Regions from separate parts of the Sodalis sp. RH20 genome, predicted to be linked through region 2. Evidence: predicted binding sites of a transcription regulator. Region 2 holds the regulator's gene; each other region holds the start of a gene.

Region 1 (10,186 bases), 2.8 Mb from region 2:
CATGCAAAAGGATTTATGGGCGTTGCTGGCCCCATCACCGAAAGTTTAACAATATGTCGCACGCCTGTTTTTACAGCAGCATCAATCAGTGCTATCTCATTAGCCACCTGTTGAGATGATGTCCCATGAGCGATGAAAAGCTTATCGGCACCTGCTAGCCCCCTTTCGAGCGTTGAGGGTTTATCAAAATTGACAACAACAGATGATACCCTGTCGGAAATATTTTCAGGTGTCTTCTGACGCGTGAGTGCAATGACCGTTACGGGATCTGATGCGAGCATATTGATTAAGTGTGAGCCGACCCGACCCGTGGCACCCGCAACAGCGATGCGAAGTTCAGGAACTTGAGTATTCGATTGATTAAGCATGGTGAACCCTTATTATATGATGGAACGATCAGTCCATCAATCTTGGTACGATCATTCCAGATTGTCAACGGGGGATTTATGAGCGGTAAACCGCAATACGATGAAAGTGCCGTGTTGAATGCGGCGATCGGCGTTTTCTGGAGTCATGGTTATGCAAACGCCTCCATCAGCGACCTTACTGAAGCAACAGGTCTGTCCCGCTCCAGCCTTTATCAGCGATTTAAGGATAAGGACGGGCTCTTCAATGAGTGCCTCAGGCTGTATACGGACCGCGTCCTGTCTCGCATGAATTCAATTCAACTTGCGTCCCCAAGAGCAAGGGTTGAAGCATTGCTGCGTGAATTCCTTCCGGATAACGCTGGACTGGATAACCTCAGAGGTTGCCTGCTGTCTCGTAGCCTCAGTGAGCAAGCCGATCTTACCGCCGCAGGGAAAATGACGATGAACGTGGGGATTCGCCAACAGCGACAGATATTGTTAAACATTCTGGCGAAGGGGCAACAAACGGGAGAAATCGCGCAGGATATCAATCTGGAACTGCTGGCCTGGTATTACTTTGGCATTCTGCAGTCGGTGGTAAATCTGCCTTCAGCAGGCGCAAGCCGACAGACACTTTCACAGCTCATTGATATTTCAATGTCGGCCTGGCCAAAAAAACGAGATTACCCTCCGGATTCTGATGGATAACCTAAATGTGTATCATTAATAATATCAGGACTCGCGCTTAGCGGAGTTTAAGATCAGAAAGGGGTAGCGCGTCAGCAGGCAACGTTTTTCTTAAACAACACATTGGGTTGCCCACCTTTTCTCATTTCATTCCAGCAACCTGATTAAATTGCCGCCTGGCTGCTTCGACTTCAGGCAACTTATTAAGCGTCCATTGGCGTAGTCCACGAAGCGGCATCCCTTTTTCCCTTTTTCCATGGTGAAGCGGCATTTTGGCTGGAAAAACGTTATTGATGCTGTGCACAGTGCAGGCGGCCGCATGGCGCCGCAGATCTGGCATACCGGTGCAGTGCGTTATATCAACGGCTGGGAGCCGGCAGCCCCTGTTGAAAGCCCGTCAGGTTTTGATGCGCCCGGAGACCCACGCGGCGTTGCAATGAGTGAAGAAGATATTGCGGATACCGTTTCGGCGTTCGTAAAGGCAGCGGCGGATGCCAAACGTCTGGGCTTCGACACGGCCGAAATCCATGGCGCTCATGGATTTTTAATCGACCCGTTCTTCTGGGCCGGTACTGATCTGCGTACGGACCGCTACGGTGGCCCAACAATCAAAGAACGTTCGCGCTTTGCCAGTGAGATTATCTCTGCCGTTCGTCACGCAGTCGGTCCTGATTTTCCGGATATCATGCGTGTCAGCCACTGGAAGCAGCAGGACTTCGGGGTACGAATTGCCGAAACCCCGGCGGTGATGGAAGAATGGTTATTACCGCTGGTTGAGGCTGGCGTCGATATCCTACACTGTTCGCAATGTCGATTCTGGGAGCCGGAATTCCCTGAGATTGATGGCGGAAACGGCCTGAACTGTGCGGATTAGGCGAAAAAGTGACAGGCGCCGCGACGATTAGCGTAGGTTCGGTTGGTCTGGATAACGATGTGACTAATGCTTTCGCCGGAAAGGGATCGGCTTCTGCGAGCCTTGAGCGCCTTATTGAGCGCATGGAGCGTGAAGAGTGTGATCTCATCGCCGTGGGCCGTGCCCTGCTAAGCGATCCGGATTGGGTAACGAAAGTGGAAGATGGCAATTACACAGCATTGAGCGGATTTACTCCGGCATCCCTGGCTGAATGGGTTTAAGACTGCACGACAGGTGTTTCAAGTCTATTCATAAGGCGGCCCTGTAAATCGGGACCGTCTGGCAGGACTGACCCCGCCCAGATGGCCGTGCCGGCGGGTACGGTTGTAGAACACTTACACATAATCGAAGGTAATGGACGCAAAAAACAGGCCGTTAAAGTAACCGGCCTGTATAGGGATTAGGGTAGCGCCACCGCCTTCGACGCCGTCTGCGCAGAGGATTTATTACTGAAGCCGGTCAAAGCGGTCAAGATGACGGCGATCACCAGTGAACCGCCCATAAAAACATAAGACGCCTGCGGCCCCTGGAAAACGCCATTCAGGTAGCCGACAATCCACGCCCCGACAAACGAGCCCAGCGCGCCGAAGCTGACGATAAACGCCATCGCCCCCGCCATGACATTGCGCGGCAACAACTCCGGCACCGCGGCAAAAAAAGGCCCATAAGGGGTGTACATCGCTCCGCCGGCGATCACCAGCAGCACGTAGGACAACCAAAAATGGTCGGCGCCCAGGGTAAAGGATCCGCAAAAACATACCGCCCCCAGTCCCAGGAACAACAGCACCACTAGCTTACGCTGCTGAAATTTATCGGAGAAATAGGAGGCGGTCAGCATCAGCGGCACCGCCAGCAGGTAAGGCGCGGCGGATAGCCAACCGGTGGCCACGATGCCCAAACCCGAGGCGGTCTTCAGGATCGAAGGCAGCCACATAATGAAACCGTACATGCCGATATTCCAGAAGAAATGGATAAACGACAGCGCCAGCACCTTCTTCGAGCGGAACGCCTCGGCGTAATTTTTCACGGGTTTCATTTCCACCTGCTCGGCCGCCAGCGCAGCCTCAAGATCCTGCTTCTCTTGGTCTGTCAGCCATTTGGCGTCTTTCGGCCGGTCAACAAAGATAACCCACCAGATAACCGCCCAGACGATCGCCGGCACGCCTTCGATGATAAACATGCCGCGCCAGCCGAAGGAATTCACCAGATAACCTGACACAATCGACATCCACAACACCGTGATCGGGTTGCCTAGGAACAGGAACGTATTGGCTTTGGAACGCTCGCGCTTGGTAAACCAGTGGCTGAGGAACACCAGCATCGCCGGCATCACCACGCTTTCGGCCACGCCCAGCAGGAAACGGATCACGGCCAGCGCCGCCACGCTATGCACTATGCCGGTTGCAGTCGCCAGAATCCCCCACAATACCAGGCTCCAGAAAATCAGTTTTTTGGCGCTGCGCCGTTCCGAATAGATGCCGCCCGGCACCTGGAAGAAAAAATAACCCAGGAAAAACAACGCGCCCAGCAACGATGATATGCCCGGCGTGATATTCAGATCGTGCGCCAGTCCTGAGGCGGCACCAAAACCGTAGTTGGCGCGATCGAGATAGGCCAGGCTGTAGGTTATAAAAGCCAGCGGGATCAGTTTACGCCAGCGTACCGGCGCTAGGTTCTGTGGCAAAAGTTGACTCATGTCGATATTCCAAGGGGGTTAATTATTACCGGTCAGTACCTGAAGCCGGAGTGTTTATCTTTCTTCATTGCCAAACACACCTGTCACACAACATCTTGTATGACATCATTCATGTTTAAAAATGCGGCATTCTCCATCGCCGATCAATGACCAATCCGCCAAAATGAAGTGACGATCACATATTTTATTTTCAGCGGCTGGTTTCGGCCTGACAGCATGAAAATGCGCTTTTTGGCTTCACAGCCCCCGCTGGGCGTGCTATACACAGGCATGTTGTAGGACAACGTATGCGACGGACACCATGAGCATTCAATCAATACAGAAACACAACGTGGTTAACGCGGTTTATGATCAAATCAAGGAAAAGCTGCTGGACGGAAGTTGGCCCCCGGGCAGCAAGCTACCTTCCGAGGCCGAACTGACCGCCTCGTTCAACGTCAGCCGCGTCAGCATCCGCAGCGCGGTACAGCGCCTGCGCGATCTGGGCATTGTCATCACTCACCAGGGCAAAGGCAGCTTTGTCACCAAGGACCTTAACCAGCAAAGTCTGTTAAACGAACACCAACCCATCATGCACCTGAGCCGCGAAGAGTTTCACGATATGATGGTGTTCCGCCAAACGGTGGAGTTCAAATGCATGGAGCTGGCGGTATGCAACGCCACGCCCGACGACATCACCGCCCTGGAACAGGCGTTGAACCGCATGCTGGTGAACAAGGACGACTACAAAAAGTATTCACAGGCCGACTTTGATTTCCATCTGGCGATCGCCAAGGCATCGCAGAACAAAGTGTTTTACAACGTCATGAATTCCATCAAAGACATCTACTACTACTATCTGGAAGAGCTGAACCGCGCACTCGGCATCTCGCTGGAAAGCGTCGAGGCCCATATCAAGGTGTTCATGGCGATCAAGAACCGAGACTCCTCCACCGCGGTGGCGGTGCTCAATGAAGCGATGTCGGAAAACGTGGCGGCGATTGAGAAATTGAAACAGTCGGCGCCGGACGCATAAGCGCCCGGCCGCTATAAGAGGATGCCATCCTCCTATGCCGCGCGTTCCCTATGGCCGCGACGCAGTCCCATCAGGAGTACGCGCCAGGGTCCAGGACGGGATACCACCGATACAGGGGTATTGCGCCGCTTTTTCCTCATTGATATCAATGCCCAGCCCCGGGCGGTCGCTCAGGTACGCATAACCCAGCTCGATTTCCGGGCAGCCGGGGAACACCTCTCGCAGCGCGTCGTTGACCGGCGTGTATTCCTGGATGCCGAAGTTGGTCACGCTCATATCCAGGTGCAGGTTGGCGCAAACGCCCACTGGCGAAATGTCACCCGGGCCATGCCAGGCGGTGCGCACGCCGTGGATTTCGCTCAGCGTCGCCAGCTTTTTCGCCGGAGTGATGCCACCGATGGTGCTGACATGGCAACGGATATAATCGATCAGGTTGTGAGTAATCAGCGGTCTCCAGTCATTGACGCTGGTAAACAATTCGCCCATCGAAATCGGCGTGGACGACTGTTGGCGCAGCATCTTCAGCCAATCGATATTTTCCGGCGCCACGGGGTCCTCAAGATAAAACATCTGGTACTGTTCCAGATTCTTGGCCAGCTGGATGGCGGCCATCGGCGTCACGCGCTCGTGCACATCATGGATAAATTCGATGCCGAAGCCGAGTGTATTGCGCAGATGGTCGAACAGGCGCGGCACGCTTTTCACGTAGGCATCCGGATCGAAATAAATCCCCGGCGTGCTGGCGCGCGGCGAGCGTTTCGGCTGAATGTTCTTTGCCCGGGCCAGCCGGGTGGCGATAAGCTTCAGGTCGTCGGTACCCGCGCCGCCATACATGCCCATCTGGCAGCGGACGTACTGATAGCCCTCTTCCATGCGTGCGCGGACATTGTCCTCCACTTCAAATTCGTCGCTGCCGTCGGTATGCACGTACAGCGGAATGCCATCGCGGCATTTGCCGCCCAGCAGCTCATACACCGGCATGCCGGCCAGCTTGCCTTTGATATCCCATAACGCCATGTCCACGCCGGACAGCGCGTTATTCATGATGGGGCCGCTGCGCCAGTAACCGCTTACGCAGGCCGATTGCCAGATATCCTCGATGCGCGCCGGGTCCTTGCCAATCAGGAACGGCGCCATGTAGCCGTCGATGGCGCTTTTCACCGCCTGGATACGCTGGGTAAAGGTGGCGCAGCCCAGGCCATATAATCCCGGCTGATTGGTTTCTACCTTCACCACCGCCAGATCGATGCCGCCCGGGGCGGTCAGAATGGTTTTCACCGCGGTGATTTTCAAATTACTCACAGTCACTCCTTAAATTTAATGTTTGCCCGTTAACATCCGTGTTCATTTCACGGCGGCGTGTTCCCTCGCCTTAACCGCCCGGACACCCAACCGGCTAGTGTTATCAGATCTAGCATCTCATATGTTGTCCTACAAGTATTTTTCGTTATACCAGTGAAAATGCACGATGCAAAGCCTGCGAATCCAAGAATGTGCACCCGGTCATAAAATTAACAATAATATATTATCTAATTGTTTTAAAACGTATTTAACGAAATAAATAACATAAAAATAAATTATTCTGTGATCTTCACCGCAAAAAATATGTATGTGTATTGCTTTAAAAAATTCATTACTTCACTTTAAATATGAATGATGTCATACAAGTTAACGAGCGATATCTATCGCCATGACCCCATAATGAGGAATTGCTATGTCTGCACTGTTTGATTTAACCGGGAAAACGGCACTGGTGACCGGTTCGGCACGAGGTTTGGGATATTGTTACGCCGAAGGGCTGGCCGCCGCTGGCGCCAGCGTAGTCCTGAACGATATCCGCGCGGAGCTGCTGGATGAATCGGTACAAAAACTCCGTGCTAAAGGTTATCAGGCGCAGGGCGTCGCCTTCGACGTCACCAATGAGGATGCGGTGGAAAGCGCGTTCGCCGCCCTGGAACAACAGGGGCTGCCGGTGGATATCCTGATTAACAATGCCGGCATCCAGTACCGCAAACCCATGGTGGAGCTGGAGCTGGAACAGTGGCAACGCGTCATCGACACTAACCTGACCAGCGCTTTTATCGTTTCGCGCGCGGCCGCGAAACGGATGATTGCCCGCGGCAACGGCGGCAAGATCATCAATATCGGATCGCTGACCAGCCAGGCCGCCCGCCCCACCGTGGCGCCCTATACCGCGGCCAAAGGCGGTATCAAGATGCTGACCTGCTCAATGGCCGCCGAATGGGCGGAATTCAACATTCAGACCAACGCCATCGGCCCCGGTTATATCCTTACCGATATGAACACCGCGCTTATCGACAATAAACAGTTCGACGCCTGGGTCAAAGCCAGCAACCCGTCAAAGCGCTGGGGCAAGCCGCAAGAACTGATCGGCACCGCGGTGTTCCTTTCCTCCACCGCGTCCGACTACATCAACGGCCAGATTATCTACGTCGACGGCGGCTGGCTGGCCGTGCTGTAACCCGCCCAGCCTGATCTGAATATACCTACGCCCACAGCATCGCCGCTGTGGGCTATATCCCTGTATCCGTCTGCTTATAAAAAAATGGTACCTTTTGACCAGGAAAATAAAATGAAAGCAACCAAGTCGCGATTCTTTATTTTGTCGCTGTTATTTATCGTAACGGCAATTAATTATATGGACCGGGCCAACCTGTCCGTCGCCGGCAGTAAAATCCAGGCCGATTTCGATTTAAGTCCCACCCAGCTTGGGCTGCTGTTCTCCATGTTCACCTGGTTCTACGCCGCCAGCCAGATCCCGGTAGGTTATGTGCTGGACCGCATCGGCTCACGCGTCCTGTACGGCAGCGCCATCATCCTGTGGAGCGTGTTTACCTTCCTGATGGGGTTTGCCTCGCATCACCTGTTTGCCACCGCTACCGCGTCATTCCTGATGTTACTGGGCTGCCGGGCCTTGATCGGCATAGCCGAAGCGCCCTCTTTCCCGTCCAATACCAAGATAATCGCCACCTGGTTTCCCGATCATGAACGGGCGCGCGCCACCGCCATTTATTCCAGCGCGCAATACATCGGGCTGGCGCTGCTCACTCCGGCACTGTCGTTTATCGTGGCGGAATTCGGCTGGCAAATGTCATTTTACCTGTCCGGCGCCGCCGGCGTCCTGTTCGGCATCTTCTGGCTGATGAAATACCGCGATCCGCAGCATAGCGTCAAGACCAACCGGCAAGAACTGGATTATATCCGCGACGGCGGCGGCTACGGTTCACTAAACCAGGCTAACGTCAGCGAAAAAGTACGCTGGGCCGATATTCGCTTCTTCCTGAAAAAACGCACCATCTGGGGTCTGTTTATTGCCCAGTTCGCCTGTTCCTCCACGCTATATTTCTTCCTGACCTGGTTTATCGTCTATCTGGAAAAGGGGCTGCACCTGTCGATCGCCAAAGCGGGCCTGGGAGCTTCCTTTCCATACCTGATGGCCATGGCCGGCGTGCTGTGTGGCGGCACCCTGAGCGACATGCTGCTGAAAAAAGGCGCATCGCGTACGCTGGCCCGTAAACTGCCCGTGATGTCCGGGCTGTGCCTGACCATGGTGATTTGCCTGGTCAACTATTTTGAAGACCAGCCCCTCATCGCCATTGCCATCCTGTCCATCGCCTTTTTCGCCAACGCCTTCTCCAATCTGGGTTGGGTGGTATGGAGCGACGTTATCCCGCGCAACTTTCTCGGCACCATGGGCGGCTGCCTGAATATCTGCGGCAACCTGTCCGGCATCATCAGTCCGATTGTCATCGGCGTGATCCTGCAGCGCACCAATAATTTCCAGTACGCGATGTGGTATATCGCCGCGGTCGCACTGGCCGGCCTGCTGGCCTACACCTTCCTGGTCGGGAAAATCGACGTGATCGTCCCGCCGAAATCAACTGAACCTGTCCGGCCGCAACCCGGCCCAGACGCACTCAAAATCGAGGTTAAATAATGAGCACCCATACAATCAGCTGCAAAGCCTGCTTTGCCTACGGTGAGAAAGATATTCGCGTAGAACAACGCGAGCTGGAATACCAGGATGAGGATGTGCTGGTGAAGGTGGACCGCGGCGGCATTTGCGGGTCCGATATCCATTATTACCAACATGGACGCGCCGGGATGTCGGTACTCAAACATCCCATGGTGGTCGGCCACGAGTTCGTTGGCGTTGTAAGCAAGGCGCCGGTGGGCTCTAACCTGCGGGTCGGCCAGCGCGTGGCGGTCAATCCTTCGCAACCCTGCAACCATTGCGTGTTCTGCCTGGAGGGCAAGCAAAACCTGTGCTCCGCCATGCGTTTTATGGGCAGCGCGCAGTTCGATCCGCATGTAAACGGGGGATTCTCCGAATATGTGGTGGCTGCTGTAAAACAGTGTATTCCTTATGATGAGCACGCCGAACCGAAAGTCATCGCCTTTGCCGAACCGCTGGCGGTGGCGATCCACGCCGTTAACGCGGCGGGCACGCTGGTCGGCAAAAAAGTGCTGGTGATCGGCGCCGGGCCGATTGGCTGCCTGATCCTGGCCGCGGCGTTAAGCGCCGGGGCGGCCGAAGCCGTGGCGTGCGATGTCAGCGACCGCTGCCTGACGCTGGCCGCTCAGATGGGCGCCACCGCGACATTTAATCCGATAAATAAAGACAGCGCCGCTTTCTATCAGCGGGACCGGGGCTATTTTGACGTGGTGTTTGAAGCTTCCGGCAGCCCGGCGGCCATCAGCTCTACCGTCGCCCTCACCCGCCCGGCCGGCACCGTGGTGCAGGTGGGCATGGGCGCCAGCAGCGTAGAATACCCGGTGATGCCGATGCTGGTGAAAGAAATACGCTGGGTCGGATCTTTCCGTTTTATAGATGAGTTCGACACCGCGGTGAAATGGCTGCAGGACGGTCGCATCAATCCGCTGCCGCTGCTGAGCGGCGAATATCAGCCGGAAGCCATCGAGAGCGCGTTGATTGCCGCCGCCGATAAAACGATATCGTCAAAGATACAAATCAAATTCTAAGATTTCATCAATCTATCTCTGGGAAAAACCAACCTCAGGTTTTCAACATGGGGCTGGTTCGCATATAACAAATCAGGTTGTGTGTAGTCCCCCCGAAATTTAGTCTTACCGCTTGATGAAGTTCTCTGATTAAAATGCAACCAACGGGAGCCTCATTATGAAGAAAGCGCGTTTCACTGAAACTCAGATCTTTATACGGGTTCCCACTGATAAGCCCAAAATACCGCCATGGTCATTATTGCGGCGATCGGTGGGCGAATTACTGTAGCCAATGCTGGGCATTAACGGAGCCGCTGCTCCCCACCGGGAGAAACGGCCGTTCCGCCTGTTGCAGCCGATGCAGCATCGCCATTTGCGTCATGCCCGGATGGGATTCCAGGCGTGGGCTTGAGGCAACTATGCCAACGTCTGAACATTGCCATCGCGTGTCCTCCGGCAAGGCCAGCACCACCGGGCCGGGGCGGCCGCCCTGCTTTCTGGCGAGCTCGGCCTGGCGACGGATGCCCTTAGTCATGCGCTGACGC
Region 2 (10,186 bases):
CTTCGCCGCGCACTCAGCAATCTTCTCTCCAACGCGATCCGCTACACGCCACGCGGGGAAACCATTACCGTGACGCTGTCCCAGAATGAGAAAACCACCACCATCAGCGTCGAGAATCCGGGCGAGAAGATTTCGGCGGAGGATCTGCCAAGGCTTTTCAATCGTTTCTATCGCGGCGACCCGTCTCGGCAACGCAAGGGTGATGGTGCCGGGCTGGGGCTTGCCATTGTCAAGTCAATTGTCGAGGCGCACAAAGGCAAGGTCAATGTCGCATCCGACGATGCGCTGACGCGACTCCTCATCGTGCTACCGCGCGCTTCACCGAAGACTGATCGCGAGTAAATATTGGCAGCGCTCAGCATCCGAAGAACCTGCATACCCGACCTGTGCCAGCCGGTGATCAACGCCGTCGTCTGCTAAGGTCCCGCCCGGAAGCCCGCGATCTGCTCCACCAGCGCCGAAGGTGTGGTCGCGCGGGCTCCTTGATCCTGCGGCGGTAGCCTCGCCTCATAGCCCACAACCATCAAGCTGCCCACCTGTTCCGTCGCCAAGGCTCTCCCCAAGCGAGCCTGCTTCGGGCGATTTTTCATGCTGCGGCGGGAGCATGCAGCGCACGTAGCTGTAGACGGCAAATAGGGGTACGTGTTACAATAGATCGGATATGAAGCTGCTGTGGGAGAGTTCGCTTCCGCATGTATCTTCCCCGGTTAACTGAACCTCGGTCTGCCATGACCCGTACCGCTTCGATCAACGTTGCTCAGTGGTGGCGCTTCCAGTAGGAAGCGGCACGTCGTTGCGGCCTCGATCCGCACCTTGCCGCCGTACCGGTAGGCAAGGTTCAGCAGATGGCTCTCCGGCACGGCGGCTCCAAAACTCAGGAGATTGCCCGATGCCATTAAATCCCCCCGCCATAGGTAGCGCCTCGCGTACCCCGTCCTCGTGGTGCTCAGTTGCGCACGTCGCTCACCGGCGTTCAGGCCCACAGCCTCGCAAGCAACCTCATCGAGGCCCCTTGCATGGAAGCACTGTGAGGCCGGCCTCTATGCTCGCCAACACCCTACAAGGACACTCTTCGGCGCTTGTTCTGCCGAAGTCTGGCGCGAGTGTGTATATATCTGTGTATATAAAGTTAGGGTCGATCATGAAAAATACAATGAAATCAACAGGATGAATCGCCTATGTTGCTGATGATCGATAACTATGACTCCTTTACCTACAACCTGTACCAATATTTTTGCGAGCTGGGCGCGCAGGTAGAGGTATGGCGCCACGACCGGTTGCAACTGGCCGATATCGAGCGCATGGCCCCGCGGCAACTGGTGATTTCCCCGGGTCCCGGCACCCCCGACGAGGCCGGCATTTCACTGGCGGCTATTCGTCATTTTGCCGGCAGGATACCTATACTCGGCGTCTGCCTGGGTCATCAGGCCATTGCGCAGGCTTTCGGCGCCCGCATCGTGCGCGCAAACCAGGTGATGCACGGCAAAACCTCCGCCATTACCCATGACGGCCGCGGCGTCTTCGCCGGGCTGGCCCTGCCGCTGACGGTCACCCGCTACCATTCCCTGGTGATCGACCGCGCCGGCTTGCCCGATTGCCTGGAGGCGACCGCCTGGAGTCTGCGCGACGGCGCGCGGGATGAAATCATGGGCATCCGTCATCGAACCCTGCCGCTTGAAGGTGTACAGTTTCATCCGGAAAGCGTGCTCAGCGAGCAGGGCCATCAACTCCTGGCGAACTTTCTTGCGTGTTAGCCGATCGGCATGTTGATATAGCATTAACGGACAAGACCACGGGCAGCGGCTTTTTTTCGCTCTAATGGTGATAAAACGATTGCACTGAAGTGATTTTTTATTCATATTTTATGACTATAATGTCACTTCTTATTTTGTTGCGGACCGGGTAATTACATATGAATACAGATAATAGCGCAGTAACGCGGGAAACTTTCGACCAGGTTATTCTGCCGGTTTATGCACCGGCGCAGTTTATTCCGGTCCGGGGCAAGGGTAGCCGGGTATGGGACCAGGACGGAAAGGAATATATTGATTTCTCCGGCGGCATTGCCGTCACTGCGCTGGGACATTGCCACCCGGCGCTGGTCGCGGCGCTGAAAGCCCAGGGCGAAACCCTATGGCACACCAGCAACGTCTTTACCAACGAACCGGCGCTGCGCCTGGCGCGCAAGCTGATTAACGCCACCTTTGCCGACCGGGTGTTTTTTGCCAACTCGGGCGGCGAGGCCAATGAAGCGGCGTTTAAGCTGGCGCGTCACTACGCCATTACCCGCCACAGCCCCTATAAAACCAAAATCATCGCTTTTCATAACGCGTTCCACGGCCGCACGCTGTTTACCGTTACCGTGGGCGGGCAACCGAAATATTCCGACGGCTTCGGGCCAAAACCGGCGGATATCGTCCATGTGCCTTTTAACGATCTGGCGGCCGTCAAGGCGGTGATGGATGATCATACCTGCGCCGTGGTGGTGGAGCCGATTCAGGGTGAAGGGGGCATTATGCCCGCCACGCCGGAATTCCTGCAGGGCCTGCGCGATCTGTGCGACCAGAATCAGGCGCTGCTGGTGATGGACGAAGTGCAGTGCGGCATGGGGCGCACCGGCAAGCTGTTTACCTATATGCACTATGGCGTAACGCCGGATATTCTGACCACCGCCAAGGCGCTGGGCGGCGGTTTCCCCATCAGCGCCATGCTGACTACGGAAGAGATCGCCTCGGTGATGAAAGTGGGCACCCATGGCACCACCTATGGCGGCAATCCCCTGGCCTGCGCGGTATCCGAGGCGGCGCTGGATGTGATTAACCAGCCGGAAGTCCTGGCGGGCATTAACGAAAGGCACGATCGTTTCGTCAGCGCGCTCCAGGCGATTGACGACAAATATCAGGTATTTTCGGATGTGCGTGGCATGGGCCTGCTGCTGGGCGCCGAACTGCGGCCGCAGTTCCATGGCCGGGCGCGCGAGTTCCTGCACGCCAGCGCCGCGCAGGGCCTGATGATCCTCAACGCCGGTCCGGACGTCATCCGTTTCGCGCCGTCGCTGGTGGTGGAGTTCGCCGATATCGAACAGGGCATGGCCCGGTTTGAACAGGCGGTGGCGCAGGTTATCGCCGCCAAACCCTAAGGCGCGCGGCGGGAGACTAATGGCTTAACCGGCGCGCCAGCCAGTTGCCGTGCTGCGGCCGCTGGCGCCAGGCTACCGATGAAATCGTATGCATCACGCCCAGATGGAACAGAATACGCCGCAGATGGCGTTCCATCAGGGTGCCGGGCAGCTCCGGCGTTTCGCCGGCGGCATCCATCACCGGGCTGTCTGAGCTTGGGCCGTCATATTCCAGCCGTTGCTGGCAGCGCTGCAGCGCCACCTCGCAAGAGGCCAGGTACTTTTGCGCCAGCGTCGGCGTCAGCATGTAGTGATCCCGCGCCAGGATGGTCATGGCATTGATGTGCTCGACGATGAACTGGCTATGGGTCACCCATAAACGCATATCGGTCAGATAGCGCGAATTAAACGCCGGTTCCCGCATCGCCTGGCTAAGCGACGTAAACAGCGCGTTGTGCGCCTGGTTGACCTTCATGCGCGCGTAGGCCAGCGCCGCCGGCTCGGGGGCGGGTTGCAGCAGCAGTCGCAGCGCGTCCTGGTCCCGCTCCAGCGCCAGATGGGCGTTTTTGCGCAGCATACCGCTTTGCCACTGCGGCCATAACCACAGCATGCCGCCGAACGCCAGCATACAGCCGATCAGCGTATCCACCAGCCTGGGCACCAGGAAATGCGCGCCGTTCAGCGACAGTAGCTGCAACGTATACACCGCGGTCACCGTCATGCCGATCATCGCCAGGCCGTAATTTTTGCGCAACACCAGGTAAGACGCCAGCGTCAGGAACAACATGCACAGCAATACCGTGCCGTCGCTCAGCCTGAATTGCAGCGTGCCGGCGGCAATCACCAACCCCGCCAACGTGCCCAGGGCCCGATGCTGGATCCGCACCCGGGTGGCGTTATAGCCGTTCTGGCTGACAAACATCACCGTCATTAAAATCCAGTAGGGTTTGGGGAGATCCAATACCAGCCCCAGGCTGCTGCCGATGGCCAGCATAATCCCAAGCCTTGCCGCGCTGCGCAGCGCCATGGATTTAAAGGAACAGTAGCTGACCAGCGCATGCCAAAACGACAGCCGCTGCTGGTTGTCGGCCATCAGGTCGCGGCGGTAAAGCGGGCGCTGGGTACGCAGCAGCCGGGCGATACGGCTGAAATGGTAATAACAAAACTGTCCGACCGGATTATCCGGATGCCGGTCGGCAATTTTTTCCAGGGCCGACAGCGCGGTGGCCATGTTAAAACGCCCCGGCTGCCGGTGATAGAGAATATCATCCGCCAGTACCCGCAACCGCGCGGCAATCAACCGGGCGTTATAGCGGATAACCGCCTCGGCGTGGCTTTGCGCCACCAGTTTTTGTACTTCGTCCGGCTGGTGCAGGCTGACGGCGATATGCTCCTGCAAATCCAGCGCCACCTGGAAAGAACGCAGCAGGCGTTTGTACTGCAGCTGATCATTGGCCGACAGCATATAAAGCTGCTGGTATACCTGGGCAATCAGATCAATCACCGCCTGCTGGCGGGCAAACAGCGGCGGCAGGGCGGTTTCCGGATCGGTATGCTGTGTCAGCAGGGTATATTTCGCCTCGATATAATCCGCCAGCTCCCGATACAGCAGGCTAAGAGATTCCCGCATCGGCTGCTCCTTCCACAACCGGAACCACAGGGCGTTGAACAGTCCGTACCAGGCGGTGCCGGCAATATACAGCAGCGGCGGCACGACGGGCGGCACATTGCCGGCCAGGCCCAGGGTAAAGATGGCGGCGATAAGCGCGGCGGGCAATAAACGGCCGTGCAGCGGGCTGATTTCACCGGTAACGCCGAACAGCAGCGCCAGGCCGAGCATCACCAAGGGCAACGGCACCGGCACGGCCAACAGCACCTGGATCAGCACGCTGCTCAGCGCGAACAGCGCACCGCCGACGGCCAGGCGCTTGAAAAACCGTTTATGCAGGGTATCGAGGCCGGCGATATTGCAGCAGGCAGGGACCAACGAAAACAGCAGGCCGTTTTGCAAGCTGCCGAATAACAGGCCGGCGGCCACCGGCAGGCATAGCACGATGGTTTGCCGCAGGGCATAGTTTACTTCAGGGTGGTAGATTAACCGGCGCCACATACTGTCAGCAAAAAAAGCGTGGTACGAAGCACCACGCCTGTATAACGGGGCTATCAGCGCGTGCCGTAAACAACAATGGTTTTACCGTGCGCGGATATAAGATTTTGATCTTCGAGCATTTTAAGAATACGTCCTACCGTCTCGCGGGAACAGCCGACAATCTGGCCGATTTCCTGACGGGTGATTTTTATCTGCATGCCGTCGGGGTGGGTCATGGCGTCGGGTTGTTTCGCCAGGTTCAACAGGGTTTGCGCTATGCGTCCGGTAACGTCCAGGAATGCCAGGTTGCCGACTTTTTCCGACGTTACCTGTAAACGACTGGCCATTTGCGCCGACAGGCGCATCAGGATATCCGGATTCACCTGAATCAGCTGCCGGAATTTTTTATACGAAATCTCGGCGACTTCACAGGCGGTTTTCGCCCGTACCCAGGCACTGCGTTCCTGACCTTCCTCGAATAGGCCGAGCTCACCGATGAAATCTCCCTGGTTAAGATAGGAGAGAATCATCTCTTTGCCTTCTTCATCCTTAATCAGCACCGCCACGGCGCCCTTAACGATGTAGTAAAGCGTTTCAGCCTTTTCACCCTGATGTATAAGTGTACTCTTCGATGGATACTTATGAATATGGCAATGAGACAGGAACCATTCGAGAGTCGGGTCTGTTTGCGGTTTGCCGAGAACCATTCGCTGTTATCCTCTTTTGTCATCGCTATCCCAGGTTCGGGACATCGTATTCCCTGTTACGGCGCTTGTATTATTCACTCTGACTCCGCGTTTAAACGGAGCGACGTAAGGGAACTTATTAGGGTCTGGTAATGTGATGTTCCGATCGATCTCTTGCCCTTTCATTATCATGAGGCCGATCCAGCCTTGTTTTTAGCATAGGTTTGAAGCAGTGTCTTCTGTTGTCTTGCTTCAGCATGAAGTATGTTCAGTAACATTGCCAGTTTTCCAACAAAAATGTAGTCTGCTGGAAAGCTTTTCATCAGGAGTATCATAATGCAGGCACGGGTCAAATGGGTAGAAGGGTTGTCTTTCATGGGCGAATCCGCCTCGGGCCACCAGGTTTTGATGGATGGGAACGCGGGCGAAAAAGCGCCCAGCCCAATGGAAATGGTATTGATGTCGGTCGGCGGCTGCAGCGCCATTGATGTGGTATCGATTTTACACAAAGCGCGGCAGGACGTCCGGGACTGCGAGGTCAAACTCACCTCCGAGCGCCGCGACGAGGCGCCGCGCCTGTTTACCCATATCAACCTGCATTTTATCGTCACCGGCGCCGGGCTGACCGACAAGGCGGTGGAGCGGGCGGTGACGCTATCGGCGGAAAAATACTGCTCGGTCTCACTGATGCTCGGCGCGTCGGTCAATATGACCCACAGCTTTGAAGTGCGCGACGAACACCACGCCCCCGCCGCCTAACCGTCCCGCCGTCACCGCACTCCAACCCGGCGTGTTCAAGGGAGAGCGCGCCAATGGGGTCGAATCGGGCATGGTTTCTCTGCCCGACCGAGCGCCCCATGGCACGGTATGCCCGCCAACACCGCGCTCAAACCCGGCGTGTTCAAGGGAGAGCGCGCCAATGGGGTCGAATCGGGCATGGTTTCTCTGCCCGACCGAGCGCCCCATGGCACGGTATGCCCGCCAACACCGCGCTCAAACCCGGCGTGTTCAAGGGAGAGCATGCCGATGGGGTCGAATCGGGCGTGGTGTTCCCGCCCGACCGAGCGCCCCACGGTATGCTAGGCCCGCCAACACCGCAGCGAATCCTGGCGTGTTCCAGGGAGAGCATGCCGATGGGGTCGAATCGGGCGTGGTGTTCCCGCCCGACCGAGCGCCCCACGGTATGCTAGGCCCGCCAACACCGCAGCGAATCCTGGCGTGTTTAAGGGAGAGCATGCCGATGGGGTCGAATCGGGCGTGGTGTTCCCGCCCGACCGAGCGCCCCAGGGTATGCTAGGCCCGCCAACACCGCAGCGAATCCTGGCGTGTTCAAGGGAAAGCATGCCGATGGGGCCGAATCGGGCGTGGTGTTCCCGCCCGATGCCTCGAGTTTACTTAATTTCCTTTCCTTCCAGCAACTGCTGTACCAGCGGCCCCATTATCAGCTCCATCGCCAGCCCCATCTTGCCCCCGGGCACCACCAGCGTATTAATATTGGAAATAAAGGAGCCTTGCAGCATCGCCAGCAGGTAAGGCAGGTCGATATGCGCCAGGCTACGGAAATGAATAACGACAAAACTTTCGTCAAGTGAGGGAATCGCCTTGGCGGCGAAAGGGTTCGACGTGTCGACGGTCGGCACCCGCTGGAAATTGATATGGGTGCGGGAAAACTGCGGCGTGATGTAGTTAATATAATCCTCCATCGACCTCACCACCGAATCCATCACCGCCTCGCGCGAATGCCCCCGCTCGCCGGTATCGCGCACCAGTTTCTGGATCCACTCCAGGTTGACGATGGGCACCACGCCCACCAGCAAATCCACGTGCTTCGCCACGTCATGGCTATCGGTTACCACGCCGCCGTGCAGCCCCTCGTAAAATAACACGTCCGTCGGTTCCGGCAACGCCTGCCAGGGCGTAAAGGTACCGGGGATCTGGTTATACGGCACCGCCTCGTCATACGTATGCAGATATTTACGCGACTGGCCGCGGCCGGTATCGCCATACTGATGAAACGTATGCTCCAACAGGCCAAAGTTATTCGCGTCCGGACCAAAGTAGCTGATATGGCGCCCTAAATCCCGCGCCTTGCGGATCGCCATATCCATTTCCGGCCGGGTAAAGTGATGAAAGCTGTCACCCTCCAGTTCGGCGGCGTGGATATTCAACTGCTGGAATATTTTACGAAACGCCAGGCTGGTGGTGGTGGTGCCCGCACCGCTGGAACCGGTAACGGCAATAATGGGGTGTTTTGTCGACATGGTAACCCTACGCTTGGTTGAATTGCGGCGTGAAGAAGTGCGCCCGGCATCAAGGCCCAGAAGTGAGTGTTAGCATATTTAGCGCTTAGGGGCCAGGGGCTTCGCTATTCGCCCGGCGTATCTCCGGCCTGGTCATTAAACCGGCCGCGCGGCATGATATTGATATTTTCATGCAATTCCGACCAGACCACCACCGCCTCGCCGCTTATCAACTGGCGTTTTACATCCTCGACCTTTTGCGCCAGTGATTTCTCCTGCTCGCCATAATCGGTGCCCTCACGCAGTACAAAGGACTCGATCAGGTTATAGAGCGTGTCAGGATCGATTTGTTCCCAGGGAATAATCACGATATTGTGTCCCGATAGTCAATAAATCAAGGTGTTGAGTAAATTTCACCTGTTATGCCTTGTGCATCCCCGTGCGCACTGGTAGCTTCATACGCGTTATTTTACGGGGAGCCGCCAAAACGTGGAACTGGGTCTTTTTCTGTCAATGCTGGGGTTTCTCTGGGTGGCCGCCATTACCCCTGGCCCTAATAATATGCTGCTTACCGCCTCGGGCGCCAATTTTGGCTTCTGGCGCTCAATGCCGCTGATGATCGGCATCATGCTCGGCATGCAATGTATCCTGCTGCTGGTGGCCTTCGGCATCGGCGGCCTGATCACGCTCTATCCGTCCCTGCATTTTATGCTGAAGGTGGCGGGCAGCCTTTACCTGCTGTGGCTGGCCTGGAAAATAGCCACCGCCGCCTATGAAAAACTGGAAACCGACGCGCCGCCCCCCCGGCCCATTCCCTTCTACCAGGGCGGCCTGCTGCAGTTTCTTAATCCCAAGGCATGGCTGATGGCGCTGGGCGCGGTGGCCAGCTTCAGCCTGAGCGGCAGCGCCTATATCACCTCCGTCGGCGCCATCAGCGTCGGCATCGTCAGCGTCAATATCGTCTCCGGCGTTATCTGGCTCGGCTTCGGCACCCTTATCGGCCGGCTGCTGCGCAGCAAACGCGCCTGGATCGCTTTTAACGTCGCCATGGGCCTGCTGACGGCGGCCTGCGTATTGCTGATCTGGCGCTGACGCGCTTATTGCGACTCGAACTCCCGGGTCAGGGTCTCCAACTGTTCCTGGGCGTCCAGCCACGCCATTTCCGCCTCTTCCAGCTGCGATTTAACCTTGGCCTGCTGCTGCAGGGCCAGGGCCAGGTCCGCTTTACGGCTGATATCATACAGCGCCGCGTCGGCCAGTCCGGCCTCGATGGCCGCCAGCTCCGCGCCACGTTTTTCCATTTGCTGTTCATAACGGGTAATGGCCTTGCGCAACGGCTGGGTCTGATTACGGAAATCCGCCTCGCGCCGCTTCTGGTCTTTCCTGGCCTGGGCATTATTGACCTGCGGCGCCGGGGTCTCGGTATCATTGCCGTCCTGCGCCGCCGCCTGGCGCTGCTGATCCACCAGCCACTGCTGGTAATCCTCCACATCGCCGTCAAACGACGCGACGCGCCCGTCATGCACCAGATAAAATTCATCGGTGGTGGAACGCAGTAAATGCCGGTCATGGGACACCACCACCAGCGCGCCGTCGAAATCTATCAGCGCTTCGGTCAGCGCCTGGCGCATATCCAGATCCAGATGGTTGGTCGGCTCATCGAGCAGCAGCAGGTTGGGACGCTGCCAGACAATCAGCGCCAGCACCAGCCGGGCCTTTTCGCCGCCGGAAAAACGCGCGGTCGGTTCGGTCACCTTATCGCCACGGAAACCAAACCCGCCCAGATAGTCGCGCAGCGCCTGCTCATACTCCTGCGGCGCCAGCCGGATCATATGCGCTAGCGGCGATTCGTCGGCGCGCAGGAACTCCAGCTGATGCTGGGCGAAATAACCCAGCTTGATGCCTTTCGCCAGGCCGATGGTGCCGGACTGCGGCTCAAGGGTGCCGGCCAGCAGCTTGATAAGCGTCGACTTGCCGGCGCCGTTGCGTCCGAGCAGGCCGATGCGCGAACCGGGCACCAGGTTAAGCTTGATGGAATTAAGGATGGTGCGCT
Region 3 (10,186 bases), 1.9 Mb from region 2:
GCAAGACCTGCCGCCGCCAGGGGCGCCGCCGCCTGGCCGACAAACATGGCGCTGCTCAGCGCCAGCGGACAGCTGGCGAGAAAACTGGAGCTAAGCCCGACCGGGCCGAACCCGCGCACCCTCACGGGCGACAATAGCGGGCAAGGTCCGGTGGTATCGGCGACCTTGCTGAAAGAAAGGCGTCCGGCGGCGCTTGCCCTTTCAAGCGCCGCCAGGCAGGCCGGAGGATCGGCAGCCAGCCGTTTAAGTTTGTAGCGGGTGATAAACGTCGGCGGATCGCTGACCGACAAAGGCAAAAAAGGGTCATAGCCGGGCGGCAGCAGGGGCCGGATACGGGGGGCTAATGCCGTTAACAACACCACCAGAACCAACAGGCAGGTCAGCAGTCGCACCTTTACTTCACCCCTATAGCGTTAAAACCGGCCCATCGCCGACGTTGTTAATCAGTATAGACGTAGAAGTAATTAAGTTATTGCCACATGATTCAATTAGTAATTTTGAAAGTGGTTGTACTGATGTTTATTTGTACTGGCTATGATTAAAATGAAGGCGATACCCAGCTTTACGCCATCGAACTCATCCATCAACTAAGCTGTTTGATTTGCTGTGAAGTCTTTGCCCGCCCCTCTGTGCGGGCTTTTTTTACGCCCGCCGGCGGCCAGGCCCGCTCTTCATGTCCGTCATTACCGCCTGTATTGAACAGTTGCTGAGCAATCACCCGCCGGGATGCGAAAATTGTCGCTATGCGTATTTACGGATCCGGTATTTAGGTCCATACTTGCGTCGGTTTCATGTAGCAATGAGCTAGACTTTACGCCTCGAACTTCGGTTCGGGGCATCCTACCCGCTTCATCCTCCTGTTTTTCCCAACCCTTTTCCCGGCTTACTCCTCGCCACAGCATATTTTATCCAATGGTAAATCAACGCGCTGCAGACCATCCCGGCATCATTGCGGTGGATATCCCGCTCCGGCAATAAAAACGTCCTTTACAGGTTCCGGCATCCCGGAAAGCCTGGTGTCGCCCAACGATGACGGATGTACTTCGACCTCGGCCGGCCTGAAGGCGTACTCGCCCAGCCATTCAGCATAACCCTGCACGACAAAGCCGCCGTTGCGCCGTTGATAGGCGGCCCGATCGGCCAGATAGACCCGGCGCAGCGCATACCAGGGCACGGCGGGTAAATCATGATGGACTAAATGATAGTTCAGGTTAAGAAATAGCAACCGCCAGGGCCACGCCGCCTCGTTGATAACAGAGCGGGCCTGGGGATCGCGGGCGGCGCGATGCTCCATAAACGAGCGGATTTTGGTGATGGCCAGGGCCGGATAGCTTATGGCCAGCAGAAAATACCCTACCGGCAAACCCGATGACGCCACCCAGTGCAGCAGGGCCAGCAGCAGCAGGCCATGCATAAGCCACATCCCGACAGCGCGGCGATTGCCGCCGGCCACGGCCGCCACCATGCCGCGCAGCGCGCGGTAGATATCCAGCGCCGGCCCGATAAGCACACGTCCGGCCAAGGTGTTACGTACCCGGACCAGACGCCGCCGGAGCGCGGAAAATCCCTGCCAGCTCTCGCCGCTGAAATAATAGCCCTCGGGATCCTCCACCGGATCGGTCAAATGATCGTCGCGGTGATGGCGCAAATGTGAATCGCGGTACAGGCCATAGGGATACCATACCGCCAGCGGCAGCAGGCCAAACAGTTGGTTCAGCCACGGCAGGCGCGTAGGATGACCGTGAATCAGCTCATGTTGCAGCGACAGATACCAGGTAGTGAACCAGATAAGCAGCGGCGTGCCGACCCACGGCCCCAGCGCCGTCCAGTAATGCACCGTGCCGAACCACCCGGCATAAATAAGCGCGATCAGGCCCCAGGTCGGCAGTTCCCAGCGCCACAATCGGGTGGACGCCAGTTGCCTGATGCGATCGCGCTGGCCGTCATGCAAATAGTGCGCGGTTTTTCTTCCTGGCTCTGACATGGCGTCTACCCCGATGGTTTTTTTGTCAGTATTCATCACCCCGGCGGCGCAACCAACGAATTAAAACGGCAATAGAATGGCGGGAAATGAGATAAGGGGCCTCAGCAAGCACCACGACGAAAGATCAGGTTATAGTTGTACCGCCGGCGCTGGAGGCAGTAAAAAAATACCATCCTGATTTTATAAAAAATATAATAATCATCTATAATTCATTACGTAGGATGATCGTCCGCGCAATATTCTTGTCATTACCGGCGTTTACGAAGTTATTTCCCTCTGTTAATATCCCATGCAGGACCTGACAACAGGCATGGCAAAATACAATAACGGTTATTTTTAAACTACAATCATATTATTTTATTGATAGTGGTTCGCTTAAACGCCATCGGAGCATAATGGGTAACATTATTTCGCAAACGAGTATTGCCTGCACGTTTTCTTATGCCGCCAACCTGTGCGGCAGGGAAACACAGCCACGGCAGAATAACTATCGGAACGCGTTGGTCCTGGCAAGACCCGCTCCTGTTCCCCTTTTTACCCGCCACGTCACTATGGCCGGCGATGCATCGCGCGCTGATAGCGGCGCCGCACCAGTCGCCGCCGTTGATACACCGGGTGACCGCGGAACAAACGCGCCGCAAGGCGATGTCCGCGCCCTCCTTGCCGCCAAGGGAATGGGAACAGACAGTTTCGAGCAGGAATATTCGCAGCGCAGTCTAGCCCTTTTTTTTGCCCTGGCGGGAAAGTCGGCGCACAAGGTTAAAAACAAATACCATAACCGAAGGGATAAAAATTATTTATATTTTATTAAAAGTTATGCTGAATTACATTACCTGGTGCAAGATTACATTAAGAACAACCCTGAAAAAACCATAATAACCGCGCCTATTTATTTTAGTATCATGAAAGAAATGGGTGTTATCTTAGCAACGGACATCTATGATCAACGTTCGCATTTTAACACCGGGAAAACCGGCCGCCTGCAGGATAAACTGGAGAGCATCTCCGAACGTCTGCGGGAATGTCTAGACAAAATGTTTGCCAACGTATTTAGTCCAGGCAACCATCTGCTAAAATATCTCGTCGTGCCTTTTATGAGTAAATATCTGGCCCTGGCCCATAGCCTGTCGGAAGAGACATTTATTACGGATCTCCCAGCTGAAACAGCGCTTGGGCAATACTTGCATGAAAGATTGCTACAGGCACGCAATGAGCACATGTCAACGCCAAGAGAAACTAATAATATCAGTGCCATAATACAAATGGGAGAAGACATTAACCTTATTAGCCGCTCAGTAAAATTATTTCTTGCCTGAAGTTTTATATCTCGCCGTATTGATAAGCAAAAACCTCATGGCTCATGAGGGTCGGCGGGCTTTCGACCCGGCATTATCGAACCATTCCTGCCATACCCGGGCAACAGAAGGTTAAACATCAGGCAAGGTCTGCCGATAACCTTAGCGGGACTTAAGTATGTCATGGGAAATCATGAAGAATGAACAGGACTGAGCGCGATAATTTGCACTACTTATGCAAAGAAGATCCTGAATTTGCCATTTTTTATCGGGAATTTCGGACAAATCATGCTCGTCCGTTATCCGAACACCGTATCGCGCTGTGCGGTTTACGCGGTACGGGCAAACGCGTCCTGGAGAAGGTATTGCCTGCCGCCATCAGCGGTAATGCGCGCACGGCCCTGAGCGACCGCCATTCGCCAGAAAAAAGCGGCGTTGATCACCCCTCCCGCCGCTGTCTCTTTATCGACGATATCAACGACTCCCCCGCCGGCGCGCTGGCCGGCGCTATCGGCGCGGACTGGATCCTGTATGTCCACGGCGCGGGCCAGCCGGGGCTGGCTCAGCCGGAAATCCGTTTTCTGGCCGCCTTGCAGCACCGTTTTCCCGATCTCGGGCGACGGCTGATAATGATACTGCATGACGAGGAGGGGAAACCGCGCGAGACAACCCGTTGCGCATTGGAAAACAGCCTGGCGCCGCTGCTGCCCCATCCTCCCCGCCTTATTACGCTGTCCCTGGAGGATCATCTTATGGACGGCGACAGAAACAACGCGCTGCGCGGGGAAGTACGACGGCAGTTGGATGATTTGATCGCGTGCTATCCCGGGGGGCTCGCCGCCGCCCGCGCCCGCGCCGCCGCCGCCCTGCTGGATTCACTGGATTATTTTGTCGGCCGGGCGATAACAAGGCGCGAACAAAGGTTAACCGGCATTAATGATGACCTGGACCAGGCATGCGCGCTTTGGCGGCAGGACCTGCTTATCGTCGATGACCTGCTGCATCAGCGGATAACCCAGAACCAACCACTGTGACTCATTTCAGAGGAAGTTGATATGCGATGGTCAGATATTTCTTTTGTCAGTGCCGCCCTGGGCGTTTTCGCGGATATCGGCGCCGGGCGGCTAAGCGGCCTGCCGCCGGCCGCGGGAGTTCGGGCGAAGGACCGTCGTTTCAGGCCGGCGCAGGCGCCGGCCCGTGAAGGCACTTGCCGGGAAAATGAGATTGTCGCGGATGCGAAAATCCAGCTGTTGGGCTTCTACCGCCGTCATCCACGGATGATTGTGCATAATGAATCAGCTTATATTCCGCTGACTTATGTCGCGCTTAGCCATTTTGTCAGGCAGAACAAAAACCAGCCCCTGCCTGAGCTGCTGGCGGCGTTGGCCAGGCTGATTCCCGGTACCGACATAAGCCCGGTCCGGCGCGGGCAGACGGCGCGGGCAAACGCGCTGCGGCGAGAGATTAGCGCGCTGAATGATTTCAGGGCGCGGCTGGCGGCGGCGCGCGCGGGTCAAGACGCTGGCCATATACCTTAAATTAGCCGTTGTCAATACTTTATGTTGGCATGGGGAATTAACGCAACGGCAGAATGAGGCGAATTCCGCCGTCATCCAGCATAATAAAGGATGCTAATGTAAAAGAGATGAGATTAAGGATAATGAGTGGAACGTTTAAGTGATTTGCGACTTTTTATCGAAGCGGCGATGTTGGGCAGTTTTTCGGCGGCGGGACGTAAGCTCGGTTGTTCTCCGGCGGCGGCGAGCGCCTGCATCGTGCGTCTGGAGACCGGTCTCAAGGTGCGCCTGTTTGAACGGACCACCCGCCAGCTCAGGCTGACCGACGAGGGCAAGCTGTTCCTAAGCTATAGCCAGCGCGCCGTGGAACAGCTTAATGACGTCACCGAGCTGTTGCGTTCGGGCAAGGATGACATCAAAGGCGCGATACGCATTACCGCCCCCTCCGACGTTGGCCGCAATCGTCTGATCGGCTTATTGGAGCGCTTTCGCCAAGACTTTCCCGCCATTCACTTTATTCTCTCTCTGGCCGACGCCACGACCGCCCCGATCGGCGACGACATTGACATCGCCATCCGCTATGGACAGCACGACGACGCCGGCATGACGGCCTATAAACTGGCCGACAGTCATCGGGTGGTATGCGTTGCTCCGGCGCTGCTGGCGCAATTGGATCCACCGCTGGCGCCCCCCCATTTGCAGGCATTGCCGTCCATTGCCCTGATTAATACCTTGGGCAATCAGGAGCAATGGGTTTATCGCGATGAAGCAAAAATGCCGCGGCAGCTGACCATGACCCCCGCCTACACCACCAATGACGACGACATCAGCCGCAAATGGGCCGTCATGGGATACGGATTCGCTTATAAGTCGATCCTGGATATCAGTGAAGACCTGGCCGCGGGCCGGCTGGTGACGGTATTGGATCAGTATTTTATCGAACCGGCGCCCCTTTTCGCCTTGTATAACCGGAATAAATTCCAGCCGCCCCGCATCAAACGGCTACTGCACTTCCTGGCTGAAAACCTGGCATAACCGCAGGCCGACGGCAGTTTGCCTGCCCGATATCGCCGGCGCCGCGTGAGGACCGCGTCACAAAGACGCACGGGTTCGCCTTGCCCCGCTTAACGCCGCAACCATCATGACCTATCATTCATTCAGACGCACGCCTTCAGCATCATCAGAAGCGAACTTATTGTCGCGTCTTACGGCCGGCGGAGATAAGCTGGTGAACAGGTTGTCCCGCTCTATGTCCTCGCATTTTTTTCTGGAGATTATTATGCATATTGATTTATCGGGAAAACGCGCCATCGTCACCGCCTCCACCGGCGGCATCGGTTTTGCCATCGCCACTGGGCTGGCGCGCGCCGGCGCGTCAGTGGTGATTAACGGCCGCAGCCAGACCACGGTAGACAAGGCGCTGGGCCAGTTGCGACACACGGTGCCGCAGGCGGCGGTTGAAGGCGTGGCGGCTGATTTGTCCGATGCGGCGGGCGTGGCTACGCTTACCGGCGCCGTACCCGCCGCCGATATTATCGTCAATAACGCCGGCATTTACGGCCCTAAGCCTTTTTTCGACGTGGATGACGATGAGTGGGAGCGTTATTTCCAGACCAACGTTATGTCCGGCATACGACTGGCGCGTTTTTACCTGCAAGGCATGCTGGAACGCGACTGGGGGCGCATCGTGTTTATTTCATCGGAGTCGGCGCTTAATATCCCGCCGGAAATGATCCATTACGGGGTGACCAAAACGGCGCAGCTGGCCGTCGCGGGCGGGCTGGCCAAACTCGCCGCCGGCACCGGGGTCACGGTAAACTCGGTACTGCCCGGCCCAACGCTGTCCGAAGGCGTGCGCGAGATGCTGAAGGATTCCGCCCGGGATGCGGGCGTGAGTATTGAACAGGCGGGAACCGATTTTGTGCGCACCCACCGGTCAACCTCTATTATCCAACGGCTGGCGACCCCCGAGGAAGTGGCCAACCTGGTGGTATATACCTGCTCCCGGCAAGCATCGGCCACCACCGGCGCGGCGCTGCGGGTGGACGGCGGGGTTATCAACAGTATCGTCTAGCGGCGACCTGAACTCCGGCCCTGCCGCACCTCTGGGATGCGCGCGCGATATCAGGCATAATCACTTCACTAACTTGTTAAAAAGATGTGAAGGTATTGCTATGCACGATGAGTTAAGCGCAGAAATAAAGCAAAAAATCCTGCAATCCACCACCACCGTCGCCAAGGTGGTGTTTCCCACCACCATAAACCATCATTCGACCCTGTTCGGCGGCACCGCCCTGGCATGGATGGATGAGGTTTCCTTTATCACCGCCACCCGCTTCTGCCGCAAACGGCTGGTAACGGTATCCACGGAAAAAATCACCTTCAGCCGGCCCATTCCTTCCGGCACCATTATCGAGCTGGTGGGCAGGGTTAGCCGGGTGGGCAGGACCAGCATCACCGTGGATGTCGCCATTTTCCTTGAAGATATGTACGCGGCGGGCCGGGAGGAAGTGGTGCGGGGGCAGTTTAATTTTGTCGCGGTGGATGAAAATGACAAAGCGACCCCGCTGTTATAATCCCCGCCCCGGATTGGCGCGATGTGTTAAAACACGTCGCCGGCATTGTAAAAAAATGCTCTTTTTTATGTGATGCGCATCACAAATATTTGCATTTATGTGACGGAGGTCATATTATTACCTCATCAAACGCAAACACGTTACAGGCGAACAAACCTGGTGAGGGAAAGCATATGAAATTCCGTAAATTCCTGAAAAAAATTCTGCTGTCATACGTTAATACCGTGAAAGACGTACCGCCCGGTGCCATGTATTAATTTCCATGACGTCAAAAAAGCTGCCGCGGCAGCTTTTTTTTTTGGCAAAAAAACGCTGATGAAATCAGGCCTGGAGAAATTCAAGCAGCGCGGCGTTCACCTTATCGGCATCCACGGTACACATACCGTGGGACGCGCCGGCCAATACTTTTAACGTGGCGTCGGGAATGATCTTGGCTGATTTACGGCCCGAAACCTCTAGCGGCACGATTTGATCGTCATCGCCCTGCAGCACCAGGGTCGGCACGTCGAATTTTTTCAGATCCTCGGTGAAATCCGTCTGCGAGAACTGCTTGATGCAGGCATATTGCCCGGCGATGCCCCCCGCCATCCCCTGCAGCCAGAAAGCATCTATCACCCCCTGGGAGAGTTTGGCGCCGTCGCGGTTATAACCATAAAACGAGACCGCGAGATCTTGATAAAATTGCGATCGATCCGCCGACACGCCGGCCCGGATACCGTCGAAAACCGTTATCGGCACGCCCTCGGGATTCGCCGCCGTTTGCAGCATCAGCGGCGGCACTGCGCTTATCAGCACCGCTTTGGCCACGCGTCCGGTACCATGGCGACCGATATAGCGCGCCACTTCCCCGCCGCCGGTGGAATGGCCGATAAGGATGGCGTCCTGCAGATCCAGGCTGGCGATAAGGGCCGCGAGATCATCGGCATAGGTATCCATATCATTCCCGTCCCACGTCTGGGCCGACCGGCCATGGCTGCGCCGGTCATGGGCGATAACCCGATAGCCCTTGTCGGCAAGGAACATCATCTGGCTGTCCCAGGCATCGGCGGTCAGCGGCCAGCCGTGGGAAAAAACCACCGGCTGGCCGGTGCCCCAGTCCTTATAGAATATCTGCGTCCCGTCATCGGTTGTGATAGTGCTCATGTTGTCTGATCCTTTTTTCGGGTGAGTGGGGATAAGAGCCGCCGACGCTATCGTCGGCATTGCATACGGGGCATGAGAACGCCTGGCGGGCGCCATCAATTTCCGGGTCAACCTATCAAGATTAGGAACGAAAAGAGTAAGCCGCCATCCGCCGCCAAAAGATAATGGCGGCTTGATGCCGGCAAAAAGAATATGCAGGCCTAAGTCACGGGAAAATCAATGTGATTCCGCGCTGTCCCAATACTGGTATTGCGTGGCCGTGCTGCGGTGTCGTCTGATAATCGACTGCGGTAAAATTTCCGTGTCGCTGCCATAACTCAGGATGCAGTTGCCCACGTCGTCGTTGCGCTGGCACTGCTCCACTTTGGTGAGCTGGCTTACCGGCGTCCGTGACACCGAGAAAGAACCCGCCTCCCTGCCGTCGGCATCATACTGATAACGGGTTTGACCATGGTTCGAACGCATCGAGATGAAATAACCTTTTTTATCATAGGCGTAAATATATTCATCGTTGCTGAACGCGTCGGTGCCCCGCGCCGTGCTTTTGACCAGACGCAAATTATTATCGTAGTCATAGGTCCCGGTGGTAAATCCGGGCCGCTCGTTAAGGGTAAAGGCATCGGTCGAGGAGGTGATCACGCCGTTTTTACCGGTAAAAAAACGGCTTTTGCCCTGCTTATGGTTAACCAGCGTTGGCTTGCCGTCTCGATCGATAATGATGGCGATATCGTACTCGCTCTCCCAGCCATCAGCGGATTTTACCGTGTGATTGGACATGCGCAGGGTCATGCGGCCCTCCGTTTTGTGGTAATCGTACGCTTCCTCGATAAGGGCGCCGCAGGTGTCGAAACTGATGCTTGAACGGGCCTGTTCATCCAGATCTTTTCCCACCATCCCCGCCACCACCAGCCGGATGTCGCCTTTGGCGGTGCCGCTCAGCATGATGAGGTTATTACTGTCATTGATATTTTTTTTTGCCGCGGGGCATTCTTTTTCAGCCGCGGCCGCATTGACGGCCAGGCCGGCCAGCAGGAACAACACCGGCAATCGGTAAATTGGATTAATCATATGTTTTCCCAGGCATACCTGCGATTCGGTTACCATCAAAAATCAGGTAATTACAGCGGCGAACAGGATTTAGCGCACCGTAAAAGTATACCCCGCCAGGCAGGCCGGCGCCATGATTACGCCCGAACACGGCGGGTCAATGCCGCCCCGATCGACGCGGCGCCGTTTTTACCGCGAAAAACCGTCAAAGCAACTTGCATTCGCTCCGGAAAAAACTGTATATTTACCCAGTATAAATAAAAGGATAGATCATGCACGTTGAACTGATTTACGACAAAAGAAATTTTACCGCCTTGCCCGACGCCGGCGGTCTTATCCTGGCCGAGTTGACCAAACGCGTACAGCAGGTTTTCCCTGACGCCGAGGTCAACATCAAGCCGATGCAGCGCAACGGCCTGGATACGGATGCCAGCAAAAGCGATAAAGCCATCCTGGCCCGCATCGTTGAGGAAATGTTCGATGACTCGGCGGAATGGCTTACCCTCGCAGAATAACAGGAAGTCAACCGCATGCCCCGGCGCCCGCCGGGGCTACGTTATCATGTCCCCTCTCCGATGAAATCCCATAGGTCCAGCCCGGACAATGCGGGTAGTCCCGCGCCCT

The links. Region 2 encodes CRP, which controls carbon source genes, mostly activating them, when cyclic AMP is high. Its sites were predicted from a motif close to ATGTGANNNNNNTCACAT; they were not measured.
Region 1: the regulator CRP is predicted to act here: its motif matches at 6,241-6,258, upstream of ACL2XM_RS11840 (enolase C-terminal domain-like protein).
Region 3: the regulator CRP is predicted to act here: its motif matches at 7,440-7,457, upstream of azuC (stress response protein AzuC).

Annotation. Positions count from the first base shown of each region.
Region 1 is NZ_CP178733.1:2,550,641-2,560,826, forward strand. Features, by position in the region: gene ACL2XM_RS11815 (NmrA family NAD(P)-binding protein) at 1-368, opposite strand, end outside; gene ACL2XM_RS11820 (TetR/AcrR family transcriptional regulator) at 447-1,055, shown strand; partial or broken gene ACL2XM_RS11825 (12-oxophytodienoate reductase) at 1,281-2,168, shown strand; gene ACL2XM_RS11830 (MFS transporter) at 2,348-3,643, opposite strand; gene ACL2XM_RS11835 (FadR/GntR family transcriptional regulator) at 3,945-4,658, shown strand; gene ACL2XM_RS11840 (enolase C-terminal domain-like protein) at 4,707-5,960, opposite strand; gene ACL2XM_RS11845 (SDR family oxidoreductase) at 6,373-7,140, shown strand; gene ACL2XM_RS11850 (MFS transporter) at 7,252-8,616, shown strand; gene idnD (L-idonate 5-dehydrogenase) at 8,616-9,662, shown strand; partial or broken gene ACL2XM_RS11860 (AAA family ATPase) at 10,111-10,186, shown strand, end outside.
Region 2 is NZ_CP178733.1:5,375,384-5,385,569, forward strand. Features, by position in the region: gene ACL2XM_RS24415 (Cu(+)/Ag(+) sensor histidine kinase) at 1-342, shown strand, start outside; gene ACL2XM_RS24420 (aminodeoxychorismate synthase component II) at 1,179-1,754, shown strand; gene argD (bifunctional acetylornithine/succinyldiaminopimelate transaminase) at 1,913-3,139, shown strand; gene ACL2XM_RS24430 (YccS/YhfK family putative transporter) at 3,156-5,228, opposite strand; gene crp (cAMP-activated global transcriptional regulator CRP) at 5,282-5,914, opposite strand; gene ACL2XM_RS24440 (hypothetical protein) at 6,082-6,270, opposite strand; gene ACL2XM_RS24445 (OsmC family protein) at 6,230-6,652, shown strand; gene ACL2XM_RS24450 (phosphoribulokinase) at 7,285-8,154, opposite strand; gene ACL2XM_RS24455 (YheU family protein) at 8,259-8,501, opposite strand; gene ACL2XM_RS24460 (LysE family translocator) at 8,623-9,225, shown strand; gene ACL2XM_RS24465 (ABC transporter ATP-binding protein) at 9,231-10,186, opposite strand, start outside.
Region 3 is NZ_CP178733.1:3,430,911-3,441,096, forward strand. Features, by position in the region: gene ACL2XM_RS15830 (extensin family protein) at 1-392, opposite strand, end outside; gene ACL2XM_RS15835 (fatty acid desaturase) at 947-2,020, opposite strand; gene ACL2XM_RS15840 (hypothetical protein) at 2,380-3,300, shown strand; gene ACL2XM_RS15845 (hypothetical protein) at 3,480-4,313, shown strand; gene ACL2XM_RS15850 (hypothetical protein) at 4,335-4,817, shown strand; gene ACL2XM_RS15855 (LysR family transcriptional regulator) at 4,944-5,831, shown strand; gene ACL2XM_RS15860 (SDR family NAD(P)-dependent oxidoreductase) at 6,076-6,870, shown strand; gene ACL2XM_RS15865 (acyl-CoA thioesterase) at 6,971-7,372, shown strand; gene azuC (stress response protein AzuC) at 7,546-7,629, shown strand; gene ACL2XM_RS15875 (alpha/beta fold hydrolase) at 7,694-8,515, opposite strand; gene ACL2XM_RS15880 (hypothetical protein) at 8,732-9,583, opposite strand; gene ACL2XM_RS15885 (DinI-like family protein) at 9,835-10,077, shown strand.